Regions from separate parts of the Allorhizobium sp. GW101-3B10 genome, predicted to be linked through region 2. Evidence: riboswitches for the same ligand, from Rfam matches in the RefSeq annotation. Region 2 holds a riboswitch; each other region holds the start of a gene.
What was found. Region 2 has a riboswitch for cobalamin ahead of bluB (5,6-dimethylbenzimidazole synthase). Riboswitches for the same ligand answer to the same signal wherever they lie in the genome.
Positions count from the first base shown of each region.

Region 1: it holds a riboswitch for cobalamin, as region 2 does, so the genes downstream of both, AC07Y0_RS24115 (energy-coupling factor ABC transporter permease) here and bluB (5,6-dimethylbenzimidazole synthase) in region 2, are expected to answer to the same signal.
Region 3: it holds a riboswitch for cobalamin, as region 2 does, so the genes downstream of both, AC07Y0_RS14425 (aromatic ring-hydroxylating oxygenase subunit alpha) here and bluB (5,6-dimethylbenzimidazole synthase) in region 2, are expected to answer to the same signal.
Region 4: it holds a riboswitch for cobalamin, as region 2 does, so the genes downstream of both, cobT (nicotinate-nucleotide--dimethylbenzimidazole phosphoribosyltransferase) here and bluB (5,6-dimethylbenzimidazole synthase) in region 2, are expected to answer to the same signal.

Region 1 covers NZ_JBWKZR010000001.1:4,951,116-4,954,316, forward strand. The annotation lists gene AC07Y0_RS24110 (phosphoribosylaminoimidazolesuccinocarboxamide synthase) at 1-876, opposite strand, end outside; gene AC07Y0_RS24115 (energy-coupling factor ABC transporter permease) at 1,073-1,726, opposite strand; cobalamin riboswitch at 1,779-1,993, opposite strand; gene AC07Y0_RS24120 (hypothetical protein) at 2,208-2,423, shown strand; gene AC07Y0_RS24125 (aldehyde dehydrogenase family protein) at 2,509-3,201, opposite strand, start outside.
Region 2 covers NZ_JBWKZR010000001.1:1,355,616-1,358,816, forward strand. The annotation lists gene AC07Y0_RS06465 (NAD+ synthase) at 1-555, shown strand, start outside; gene AC07Y0_RS06470 (TolB family protein) at 591-1,424, shown strand; cobalamin riboswitch at 1,466-1,673, shown strand; gene bluB (5,6-dimethylbenzimidazole synthase) at 1,720-2,421, shown strand; gene AC07Y0_RS06480 (DUF2865 domain-containing protein) at 2,600-3,201, opposite strand, start outside.
Region 3 covers NZ_JBWKZR010000001.1:2,866,882-2,870,082, reverse strand. The annotation lists gene AC07Y0_RS14435 (GGDEF domain-containing protein) at 1-164, shown strand, start outside; gene AC07Y0_RS14430 (DUF6656 family protein) at 216-821, opposite strand; cobalamin riboswitch at 1,126-1,331, shown strand; gene AC07Y0_RS14425 (aromatic ring-hydroxylating oxygenase subunit alpha) at 1,440-2,684, shown strand; gene AC07Y0_RS14420 (FAD-binding oxidoreductase) at 2,686-3,201, shown strand, end outside.
Region 4 covers NZ_JBWKZR010000002.1:153,266-156,466, forward strand. The annotation lists gene AC07Y0_RS24970 (cytochrome P450) at 1-885, shown strand, start outside; gene cobT (nicotinate-nucleotide--dimethylbenzimidazole phosphoribosyltransferase) at 1,048-2,109, opposite strand; cobalamin riboswitch at 2,193-2,322, opposite strand; gene AC07Y0_RS24980 (hypothetical protein) at 2,397-2,675, shown strand; gene AC07Y0_RS24985 (hypothetical protein) at 2,809-2,985, opposite strand; gene AC07Y0_RS24990 (helix-turn-helix domain-containing protein) at 2,968-3,201, shown strand, end outside.

The sequences.
Region 1 (3,201 bases), 3.6 Mb from region 2:
AAACTGAAGCCCGGTGATGGTCTCGTAGGCCTTTATATAGACCTTGGAGGTTTCCTCGACCAGTTCGACGGGGATTTCCGGGATCTCGTCCTTGTAGGGGTCGCAGCGCTCAGCGACCCAGGACCGGACGAAATCTTTGTCGAAGCTCGCCGGACGCTCGCCCTTCTCAAAGCTCTGTTGATAGCTGTCGGCGATCCAGTAGCGGCTGCTGTCCGGGGTGTGGATTTCGTCGGCGAGCAGGATGTTGCCGTCGGCATCGGTGCCGAACTCGTATTTGGTGTCGACCAGGATCAGGCCGCGCCGCGCTGCGATCTCCTGGCCGCGGGCGAACAGCGCCAGGGCATAGGCGGAGACCGTGTCCCACTGCTTCTGCGTCAGCAGGCCTTCCGATACGATCTGCTCGGCGCTCAGCGGCTCGTCATGGCCGCCATCGAAGGCCTTGCTCGTGGGCGTGATGATCGGCTGCGGCAGGATCTGGTTGTCGCGCAGGCCGTCCGGCACGGTGATGCCATACATGGCGCGCTCGCCCTTCTTGTAGAGCGTCAGGACCGAAGTGCCGGTGGTGCCGGCGAGATAGCCGCGCACGACGATCTCCACCGGCAGGATGTCGAGCCGCTTGCCCACCACCACGTTCGGATCGGGATAGGCGATCACGTGATTGGGGCAGATGTCCGCGGTTTGCTCGAACCAGTAGCGTGCGGTCTGGGTCAGCACCTGTCCCTTGTAGGGAATGCAGGTGAGGATCCGGTCGAACGCGCTTAGGCGGTCGGTCGAGATGATGATGCGGCTGCCGTCGGGCAGGTCGTAGTTCTCGCGCACCTTGCCGCGATAGTAGTTCGGCAGTTCGGGAAAGTGTGCTTCGGAGAGAATGCGCAACGGCGTTACCCTTTGATCAGCGGGTCGAAACGGCGGAAGTGCCAGCCGGACCGTGGTTTCCAGCCGGCCGGAATTCGAGCGCGGGCGGCTTCTGTAAGGCCGGTAGCGCAAGCCGGCCCATTTTTCAAAGAAAAAAGCGCGTGACCCGGGCCACGCGCTTCATGTCGTCATTCTTGTCGAACCGGCTCCTGCGCCATCAGGCGAAGGTCAGGCGGTTCACTTCGGTCATGCGCGAGACGAGACCGTTCGCGCGAAGACCCTTGATTAGCGATACCGCGGAGAACGTAATCACGGCTTCTGCGACGAAGACCGGCAAGTAGGCGGCGACCCAGGTTGCCCAGTCGGCGACGGCAAAGCTGTCGTTCGAGATCATCAGCCAGAAACCGACCATGGCGGAAACGCCGGCATAGTAGACGGCGTCGATGCGCAGGACCTTGCCGAGGCTGAAGCGGTCACGAAGATTCGCGTCGAACAGGCGGCGGCCGAAGCTATAGTGAGCGGCGACCATCGGAATCATCAGGGACAGTGCGTTGACGCCGAGATGCGGGATGTCGCCCGGCTCGAACAGGAAAGCCTGTAGCACGAGGCCAAGGGCAAAGCCGAGCATGGCGGGCGCAAAGCCGAACAGCATGTAGATGGTCGTGGCGCCGATCAGATGTAGTTCGGAAGGGCCGACGGGCAGGTGCCAGATCTGCATCATGGCGGAAAAGCCGACGGCGGCCAGGATTGCCTTCGGCACGACCAGCGGGTTCTTGACGATTGCCGGGAGTTGTGCGGCGACGAGGGCGAGAGCGGCTGCGTTCGCCAGGGCGATACGCGCCGGATCGATGATTCCCACTTCAATGTGCATTTTTCATTCCTTTCGTCCGCGCCCACCGCGCGGTTCTTCAAGTGGATGCCGCTTCGCGGCGCATGTGATGGCAGGTCTCCTGGCTTGCGGGTCTTGGCTCGGTCCGCCTTATCAGCCGTTTCCGGCCAATGGCATTGTGGACGTCGCTCGCCGCTTACAGTTGCGGGGGCAGCCACGGTTTCGGCCCCTGATGGGTAGTCCTCACCGTATTCCCTCTTCGTCCGCCTCTCCGCTCGGTTCGGCGGAACCATCACAATCACACTAATAGGATCACGCCGCGCCGCCTGTCCAGAAGCGCCATTCGTTTTGCCGGATGGAACGGCGGGGAGGACACGTTTCTTCGGTGAAGATGCAAGGCCAGGGCTCCTCGAGCCGTGCCCGCCACTTGGCAAACGTCATTTTGCCGCATTGTGGCGACCGCCGACGGTCGATAGGTGTGACAAATATCAAGAATGGGCCTGGGCCCGGAAGGGATGAAGCGATGATTGCGCGAATGATCTATCATGTGCCGGTGTTCGGCTGGATGCTGAAGGAGGCCGTCAGTGGCTCGACCACGGCGAAGGTCCTCTTCATCCTCAATCTGCTGCTCGTCTGGCTGCTCGCCATCCTTGCGTTCGGCTACCCCGCGATCATCATTCCGGCCTTGACGGCCGTGCCGCTGATGTTCGTCGTCCTCATCCTGATCACCAAAGGATGAAACGCCACGGGCCGGCAGGCCGGCCCGTTTCACATTCGGACGGTCGGGGCCTCCGCCGCAGGCGGCGGCGGAACCGGTTCCGAGGTCAGGCCAAGGTGTACTGCGTCTTGACGGTGGTGAAGAACTCGGCCGCATAGCGTCCCTGTTCCCGCGGACCGAAGGACGATCCCTTGCGCCCACCGAAAGGCACGTGGAAGTCGACACCGGCGGTCGGAAGATTGACCATGACCATGCCGGCCTCCGCGTTGCGACGGAAATGCGTCGCGTGCTTCAGGCTCGTCGTGGCAATGCCCGACGACAGACCGAACGGCGTGTCGTTGGCGACACTGAGGGCTTCCTCATAGTCCTTGACGCGAATGAGCGAGGCGACCGGGCCAAAGATTTCCTCACGCGAAATGCGCATCTGGTTGCTGGCCTCGGTGAATAGCGCAGGCTGCAGATAGAAGCCGGGCGTCTCGCGGTTGAGGCGTTCGCCGCCGAAGGCCAACTTGGCCCCTTCCGAACGACCGATGTCAATATAGTCGATGTCCTGCATCAACTGGCGCTCGTCGACGACCGGGCCGATATGGGTGCCCGCCTTCAGCGCATTGTCGACGTTGACGGTCTTCAGGCGATCGATCAGCGCTGCGACGAAGCGGTCGTGGATGCCCTCGGTGACGATCAGGCGCGAGGAAGCGGTGCAGCGCTGGCCGGTGGAGAAGAAGCAGGAATTGAGCGAGGCCTCTACGGCAATCGACAGGTCCGCGTCGTCGAGGATGACGAAGGGGTTCTTGCCGCC
Region 2 (3,201 bases):
GGCATTACGGAAGAGAACCTGCAGAGCCGTGCCCGCGGCACCATCCTGATGGCGATCTCCAACAAGTTCGGTTCGATGGTGGTGACGACCGGCAACAAGTCGGAAATGTCGGTCGGTTATGCGACGCTCTACGGCGACATGAACGGTGGCTTCAATCCGATCAAGGACCTCTACAAGATGCAGGTCTATGCGCTCGCCGCGTGGCGCAACAAGCATGTGCCACCGGGCGCACTCGGCCCGTCGGGCGAGGTCATCCCGGCCAACATCCTCTCCAAGGCGCCGTCGGCCGAGCTTCGGCCCAACCAGACGGACCAGGATTCGCTGCCGCCCTATCCGGTGCTGGACGACATCCTCGAATGCCTGGTCGAGAAGGAAATGTCCGTCGACGAGATCGTCGCGCGCGGCCATGAGATCGCGACCGTGCACCGCGTCGAGCACCTGCTCTATCTCGCCGAGTACAAGCGCCGCCAGTCGGCGCCGGGGGTGAAGATCACCCGCAAGAATTTCGGCCGCGACCGGCGCTATCCGATCACCAATCGTTTCCGCGACCGCTGACAGAGGCGGTTGCCGGAACTTCCAGGGAGCGAGCGATGCGGAGTTCCGTGGAGATCTTCAATATTCGCAGTGGCGCCCGGCGCGTCGTATGGCAGACGGAGCGACTGGTCGAGGCGCCCAACTGGAGCCCCGACGGCGCATCCCTCATCATCAATGGCGAGGGATTGCTCTATCGCCTGCCGGCAGACGGCAGTGCCGCGCCGGTGCAGATCGATACCGGTTTTGCCACCGCCTGCAACAACGACCATGGGATCTCGCCCGACGGCCGATGGCTCGTCGTGTCGGACAAGGTGGAGCACGGCAAGTCGTGCATCTACATCCTGCCGGCCGGGGGCGGCACGCCGCGCCAGGTGACGCGTAACCTGCCGTCCTACTGGCACGGCTGGTCGCCGGACGGCCGCACGCTCTCCTACTGCGGCATTCGCAACGATGTCTTCGACATCTACACGATCTCCGTCGATGGCGGAGAGGAGACCCGGCTGACCTTCGGCGAAGGGCGCAATGACGGACCGGATTATTCGGCGGACGGCCGATGGATCTATTTCAATTCCAGCCGCTCGGGGCGGATGCAGATCTGGCGCGTGCCGGCCGAGGGTGGCGCCGCGGAGCGGGTCACCGATAGCGCATTCGGCGACTGGTTCCCGCATCCGTCGCCGAAGGGCGACAAGGTCCTGCTCTTGTCCTACGACCCGGACGTCTTCGACCATCCGCGCGATCTCGACGTGCGGCTGCGGCTGATCGATCCGGACGGGAGCAATCCGGAGACATTGTTCGAACTGTTCGGCGGGCAGGGCACGATCAACGTCCCGTGCTGGTCGCCCGATGGCAACGAATTCGCTTATGTCCGGTATTTCCCGGCGGTCGTTTAGGCAGAGACGAGCAAGCCGTCTTGCCTTCGGGCGGCGATGCTGTAGACATTCTCCGGTCAGGTGCCTGCCCTCGTCGGGGCGGGAGAATCGGGAAGCCGGTGGAATTCCGGCACGTGCCCAACGCTGTGAGGTGGATGCCTCGCGCCAACGAACCGGAGGCGGTTCGAGCCACTGGCCCTTCGGGCCGGGAAGGTCGGCGCGATGCAGACGAAGCCCAGTCAGAAGACCGGCCTGGCAAGATAGGCTTAGCCTGCGAGGACAGCAGGCGGTCGGACGCATTGTTGGGGATATGACGATGCACGACGAACCGAACGACCATCTCGTCCGGGCCGGCGCCTTTTCCGTGGAAGAGCGCGAGGCCGTCTACCGGGCGATCCGGACCCGCCGCGACGTGCGGGACCAGTTCCTGCCCGATCCTCTGCCCGAAGACCTGATCGCGCGCCTGCTGGACGCCGCCCACAGCGCGCCCTCGGTCGGCTTCATGCAGCCGTGGAATTTTCTCCTGGTACGGGACGCCGCGCGCCGCGAGGCGGTGTGGCGGGCCTTCGCCAGGGCCAATGAGGAAGCCGCGGCCCTGTTCGACGGCGAGCAGCGCGAGACCTATATGCGGCTGAAACTCGAAGGCATCCGCAAGGCGCCGCTCGGCATCTGCGTCACCTGCGATCCGACCCGCGGCGGACCCGTGGTGCTGGGGCGCACCCACAATCCCCGCATGGACAGCTATTCGACCGTGTGCGCCGTGCAGAACCTCTGGCTTGCCGCGCGGGCCGAGGGGGTAGGCGTAGGTTGGGTGAGCATCTTTCATCAGGACGATGTGCGCGCCGTGCTCGGCATTCCGGCCCATGTGGAAGTGATCGGCTGGTTCTGTGTCGGCTATGTCGACCGGCTCTACGACCAGCCGGAACTGGCGCTGAAGGGCTGGCGGCAGAGGCTGCCGATCGATGAACTCGTCTTCGACGAGGTCTGGGGAAATCTCCGGCCGCCCGAAGCGACCTAGGCTTTTGGTCGTATCTTGTGGCAGTCAACGGGAACCGCAGCGCATCCGCCCGGCGCGGCCGCACGCCGCGTGATCGAACCGATTTTCCAGGGAAACGTCAGAGGGCCGGGCTCTCGCCCGGCCGTTTGCGTTCGGCTGGCGGGGAGGCGGCGGCCGGTCCTTGCGGCCGGCGGCGCTGCTATTGCTGAAGCGGCTGGGGACCCGGCAGCGCCGGATTGCGCAGATCGATGTCGCTGGTTGCGGACGGCAGGAAGGTGGGGCCGACCTGGCGCACGGCGGCAGATTGCGGGTCATAGGCCCGATCCTGCGGCATTGCGGGAGTGGACCGCGCGGGCAGGCCATCGGCTTTCGCGGTCGCCTCGGCCGAGCGGCCGATTTCGATGACTGCCTTGTTGTTGCCGCCGGCATTGCCCTGCGCCGACTGGCCCTGCATCCGGCGATAGTAGCCGGCGAGGTCGCAGCCGCAGGACGGATTGTCGCCGCGCGATCGGTTCAGGTAGGCGAAGGCGGTCGGCAGCATCCGGTAGGGCTGGCCGGTCTCGGCCGACACCATGTCGGCGCTCTCCTCGGTGCGCATCGAATGGTAGAAGAGCTCCGTCTCGGTCTCCGGACACATCTGTTCGCAGATCTGCGCGTCACGCCGGAAATTGAGCGGCGAGGTGTTCGACGAGATCGGGAAAAAGGCGCCGTCGCAGGTTCGCACACACAGCGTTCTGAGGCTGCCGTGCCCGGTGAACGTCTGGAATCGGCCCGCGCGGCTCGCCTCGCTCATCGGCTCCG
Region 3 (3,201 bases), 1.5 Mb from region 2:
TCTCGGAACAGGCGCCCAACGCTTTCGACTTCACCAATTTCACCGAAAAGGCGCTCGCCGCCTCCAAGGCCGCCGGCGGCAACACGGTCACCATCTACGGCGCCAACGACTATGCGCCGAAGGATTGGCTGATTTACAAGAAGCAGCCGGTCGGCGGCTTCTGAGGTGGGACAGGGCGAATCCGGGCGCGCTTTGTAGAGCCGGGGCGAGATCAGTCAGAGCTTGGCGATGATCTTGCGCAGTTCCGCGTCGCGGGCGCCCAGCATCAGCACGTTCTTCAGCGCTTCCTTGGGGTCGTGGGTACGGAACAGAAGGCCGTTCTCGCGGATCGAGCGATCGATCGACATCGACCGCGTTTCCTTGTCGGGATGGATTGCAACGGCAAAATACATGCGCGAATAGTTCGGCCGGATGTGCTTGAAGAACTGATCCGCGCCGCCCACCTCGGCAAAGAAGTTAGCGATGTAGAACGCCCATTTGACGTCGGCATATTTGGCGAAATTGGTCTTCGCCGCGGTGACGTGGCAATAGCCCAGATGCGGGCTGTTCTCGAGCGTCTTGTGGAAGATCAGCTTTGGAAACTGGATCGAGCGGTGAAAGCCGTTGATATGCTTGTGGGTGGTCTCACCGGCTGCTTCCAGTTTGCGCCCGGTGCGGTCCGCCACTTCCTCATAGGTGAGGTAGCGCTTCTCTTCCTGCAGCCAGTCCTCGCGGTGGCGCGAAATGCGGCCGGTGCGCAGGAATTCGGTGTGCACGGCCCTGGCCGGCAGGCCGGGCTTGGCCCCGGATTTGGGGGCGGCGAAATATCTCAGCTTCTGCATATCGTGGCTCTGATCCTAAGGCCGATGCGCCGATGATACGGCACCGAGATTAATGACAATTTGCCGCATCCTGACGAGCTTCGGTTTCGCGAGGCTTGCGTGGGCGATGTCGCAATCGGCGCAGGGGTGCCTGCTTGTCTCTTTGCGCCACCGGGGCCGTGGAGTTGGTCGGAGGCGAATATTATACTATTGAAAGTGCTCGTTATTTCTCGCAGAACGATTGATTGGCGTCAATTTCGCCCATGTCGCAAATTTCTGGGGCTGTGTCGTTCCGCAGTGCATCAACAAATCTGCGACTGTGGTTAGATGGGTCCGAACTCGAGGTGCCGCCCGGCTAGGGAAGGGTGGGAAATCGGGAAGCCGGTCGAATTCCGGCGCTGCCCCCGCAACGGTAGTGGAGAATGCGTGACGGCCAAAGACCACTGGGGCATCTGCCCTGGGAAGGTGCCGAACGCGGTCCGAAAGGATCATCTCCAGAGCCCGGAAACCAGCCTTTGAGAAGGAAGTGGATTGACGGTCGCGGCAGGCGGCCCGAGACGGCTTTGTCCGGCGTCATGCGACGCCGTGGCCTTGCATGGTCTCGATCTCCGTCACGGCAGAACGGATACGAGGACGACAATGGACTTGCAGAGCACGGTATTGCGGCAGTTGAAGAACCGCCGGGAAGGCTTCAGCCTCGAGCAGCCCTTCTACATCGACCAGGACTATTTCAAGCTCGACATGGAGACGATCTGGTATCGCGACTGGCTGTTCGTCGGCCATGACTGCGAGATCCCGCGCGCCGGCAATTATTTCACCGCCCAGATCGGCGACTATCCGGTGGTGATCGTGCGTGGCAAGGATCAGGTGATCCGCGCCTTCCACAACACCTGCCGCCATCGCGGCCACCGCGTCTGCACCCAGGATCGCGGCGCCTCGGCCAAGCTGGTCTGCCCCTACCACCAGTGGACCTATGATCTCGACGGCTCGCTGGTCTTTGCCCGCCAGATGGGCGAGACCTTCGACAAGTCCGAATTCGGCCTGAAGCCCGTCCATTGCGAGAGCGTCGCCGGCTCTATTTTCATCTGTCTCGCCAACGAGGCCGCCGATTTCGCCCCGGTGCGCGCGACGATCGAGCCCTTCATGGCGCCGCATCGCCTGTCGGAAGCCAAGGTTGCCCACCGCAACACCATCATCGAGAAGGGCAACTGGAAGCTCGTCTGGGAAAACAACCGCGAGTGCTACCATTGCGCCGGCAACCATCCGGAACTCTGCCGCACCTATCCCGAAGCGCCGTCGGCGACCGGCGTGCAGGGCGCCAAGGACGATCCGGTGATCGCCGAGCACTGGGCACGCTGCGAGGCCGCCGGCCTGCCGTCGGAATTCACCATGGATCCGTCGGGCCAGTTCCGCGTCGCCCGCATGCCTTTGATCCAGGATGCCGAGAGCTACACCCTGTCCGGCAAGCGCGCCGTGCGCCGTCCGCTGTCCGACGACATCAACATTTCGCATATCGGCACCATGCTGCTGTTCCACTATCCGACCACCTGGAACCACATTCTGGTCGACCACGCGATCTCCTTCCGCGTGCTGCCCATCTCGGCCGAGGAAACCGCGGTCACCACCACCTGGCTGGTCCACAAGGATGCGGTCGAAGGCGTCGACTACAATCTCGATGAACTCACCCATGTGTGGAACATGACCAACGACCAGGACCGCTCGATCGTCGAGGAAAACGCCTTCGGCATCCGCTCGCCGGCCTATGAGCCCGGACCCTATTCCGTCGACCACGAGGGCGGCGTCATGCAGTTCGTCGAATGGTATTCGAATTTCATGCTGAGCCGTCTCCAGGGCGACAAGGCCCGTCTCTCGGCGGTGGCGTGAGATGAACATCGCTCTCCCCAGCTACCGCCATGTCGATGAGATGCGCCCCTGGTCCGACCGGGAGCACAGGCTCGAATGCGTCGCCGTCACGCCCGAGGCGCCGGACGTGATGACCTTCACCTTCCGCCCGGATCGTCCGGGCCATTGGTTCCGCTATCAGCCGGGCCAGTTCGTCACGTTGGAGATCCCGGTCGGCCCGGAGCCGGTGATGCGCACCTACACGCTCTCGTCCAGCCCCTCGCGGCCCTATACGGTGGCCGTCACCGTCAAGGCGCAGAAGGATTCGATCGGCACCCGCTGGATGTTCGATCACCTGAAGCCCGGCATGCAGTTGAAGGCCAATGGCCCGCTCGGCGACTTCTCCTATGCCCGCCATCCGGGAAGCAAATATCTGTTCGTCTCGGCCGGTTCGGGCATCACGCCGATGGTGTCGATGACGCGCGATCTCTCCGACCGCCAGCCGGATTCGGACATCGCCTTCCTCCATTGCGCCCGCTCGCCCGACGACATCATCTTC
Region 4 (3,201 bases), on a different contig from region 2:
GAACGGGTCGAAACCTTCGAGCCTGAATGTCGACGGGTCGCCGGCGATCTTCTCGAGGCGCTCGGGACTGCCCCCTCCTTCGAAGCGATGACCTGTCTCGCCGAGCCGTATGCCGTCGGAATCCAGTGCGGTTTTCTCGGCTGGCCCGCGTCGCTGCATGAGCCATTGCTTCAATGGGTGCGCAAGAATCGCCAAGCCACGCTTGCGCGCGATACCGATGCCATGGCAGCCATCGCCCTCGAATTCGACGGGCATATCCGCTCCCAGCTCAAATGGCGAGAAGAGGCCGGCGACGCCGCGCCGGACGACATCACCACCAGCCTCGTCCGCCAGACGGTAGACGGCAAGCGGCTCGATCACGGCGAAATCGTCAGCATCCTGCGCAACTGGACGGTGGGGGAACTGGGTACGATTGCGGCCTGCGTCGGCATCATCGTGCATTTTCTTGCCGAGACCCCCGAGATCCAGACCGGGCTGCGCCTCGACCGATCGGGCCTTTCACCGGCAATCGAGGAAATCCTGCGCTTGCACGGGCCGTTGGTTTCGAATCGGCGAACGGCACTGCGGCCCGTGATGATCGGTGGGAGTCGGATCGAAGCCGGCGAACGGATAACGGTGATCTGGACTTCGGCCAATCGCGACGCCCGGGCCTTCGAGGCTGCTGACCGGTATTGCCCCATGCGCGACCAGGGGCCAAACCTGCTTTACGGCGCGGGCATCCACATTTGTCCGGGTGCTGCCCTGGCGAGAATGCAGTTGAGAGTGATGATCGATGAACTGCTGAGCAGGATCAGGCCGTTTTCGCTCCTGACGGGCACGGAGCCATTGCGTGCGGTCTATCCCGCAAGCGGCTTCGCCTCGGTCTCCCTGCAGATCGACCGATAAGGGTATGTGGGGAAGAGCAGATAGGAATCGTCGGAGGGGGAGCCATGACGCCGAGCGCACCTCGGGTTCTCGGAAGTGCTGGCCCCGAACCTCGGCACCGCTGATCCGAAACGGGGACGCGAGACGGCTACCCGATTGCTCTCGCGTCCCGCAGGGGTTCTGTTACCGCTCGATGCCGTTATGCACGCCGGCTTCGGTGAATGTAGCCATGCCGAGGTGGCATCTCAGCGCCGCTCTTGCCAAGAGAGTGGCCAAGACTGCCCCGGTTCCTTCGCCCAATCGCAAATCAAGATCGAGAAGCGGCCGCAATCCGAGATGGGCGAGAAGCCGCCGATGCCCGGGCTCCATCGAGCTGTGACCGACCATGCAGTGCGCCAGGCTTCCTGGTCCGCTGCAGTGAAGCGCGAGGGCGGCTGCCGAGCAGATGAAACCATCGAGCATGACGGGTATGGCAAGCAGGCGCGCCGCGACAATCGATCCGGCCATCGCGGCGATTTCGCGTCCGCCCAGGAAGCGCAAGGCGTCGAGCCCATCGCTTATGGCGTTTCCATGCAGTCTAACGGCCTTAGAGACGACTTCGACCTTGCGCTCTACCGTTCCGATCGAGATCCCGGATCCTCGCCCGCACCAGTTCGCCGGGTCGCCGCCCAGAAGGGCGAAGCATATGGCCGAGGCAGCAGTCGTGTTGCCGATGCCCATCTCGCCGGGGCAAAGCACGCTGGCGCCCGGTCGAACCGCATGCATCCCGGACTGGAATGCATCGAGGAACTCGCCCTCGGTCATGGCAGGGGCATTTAGGAAGTTGTTGACGGGGCGAGCCAGATCGAGCGGCACGACGGTCACCTTGGCGCCCAGCTCGGCACTCAACTGATTGATAGCCGCTCCGCCGCGCTCGAAGTTCTGCACCATCTGCTCGGTGACTATCGGAGGATAGGCCGACACACCGGTTTCCGCCACGCCGTGATTGCCCGCGAATACGCACACTTGCGGATCATCCATGACCGGGGGATAGCGTCCTTGCCAGCAGGCCAGCCACGCGACGACCTCTTCGAGCCTGCCGAGACTTCCCGGTGGCTTGGTCAATATCTCCTCTCGCGCCGCGGCCGCGCCAGCTGCGTGTTCGTTTCCGGGCGGCAGGTCCTGCAGTATTCGGCGCAGGGCTGAGAGGTCTTTTATGGGTGCAAGGGATTGTTGCCTTGTCGAAAGGCTGCTTAGGTCAGACATACGGGTCCTCCACGTGACACCGAAGCTCGCATGAGCAATCGCCCCGCCCTTTGCCATCGGGCGGTTTCAGGATGTGGCAACGCGTCTTCTGACTTCCAGCTTGACCGGGTGCAGGCACCTTCCCATCCGGCAAGCGGACAGTGGCGGCCAATGCCTCCTCACACACGTATCTGGTTACAGCGGCGGGACCGTCCCGGAATTTCACCGGGTTCCGTTAGTTGCAACAGGTTCCGTAAGGCATGCACTCCCGACCGACAATCTGAAAGGCGACTTCAATCAGGCGGCAGATGACCTTTTCCGGCGAAAACTCGGGAGTGCTTGCGCTGGCTCAAAGAAGCGGGCGTCGTGTCCACTTCCTATGTTTGAAGATCGGCGCCACTCGCCCGACTGGTGTTTCCAGCTTCCTGGGAACAAATGCGGCTTTGCTGTCACTGAAGGTCTTCGACGATGAACTCGATGGTATCCCCAGAACGCCGTGTGGTATCCCGGCCAATCGAGGACAATCGGCGGAAAACCGCGACAGCATTGGAAATCTTCCCAATCGGCACGATCCTCACGGCTTCTGATCGCGCCGATGGACCAGTCTATCATATCCACGAGGGATGCATTGTGCATAGCCGGCTTACGGCCAACGGCATTGCGCAGGTCGTTGACGTCTATGGTCCCGGCCGTATCTTCGTCCATCCCAGTAGGCCTAGCTTAGCCGAAGTGCGCATAGAATGCCGGTACGAGGTGCTCAACCTTCGCAAGCACGCCCGCATGATTCACGAATCTCTCGTCGAAAACCTTGATCGTTCCCACCGGCATGTCGCGCTCTTGTGCGGCAAGACGGCCGTTCAAAGAATCGCCACGGTCCTTATGGATCTCGCCCTGCAATTCGGTGTTGACCCAGTTTCATGCGGGACGCTGAGTCTCCCGCTCACGCGGACCGAGATCGGCGATTGGCTCGGCTTGAGAGGTGAGACAGTCTCTCGCGTCTTCAGTCAGTTAGTCCAGCAGAGGGCTATTTCCCTTGATACGAATCGCCGCCTTTGCGTCAAAAACTGGCAAGCGCTTTCCCTCATTGCCGATGGTGTCGACCGGTGCACTGGG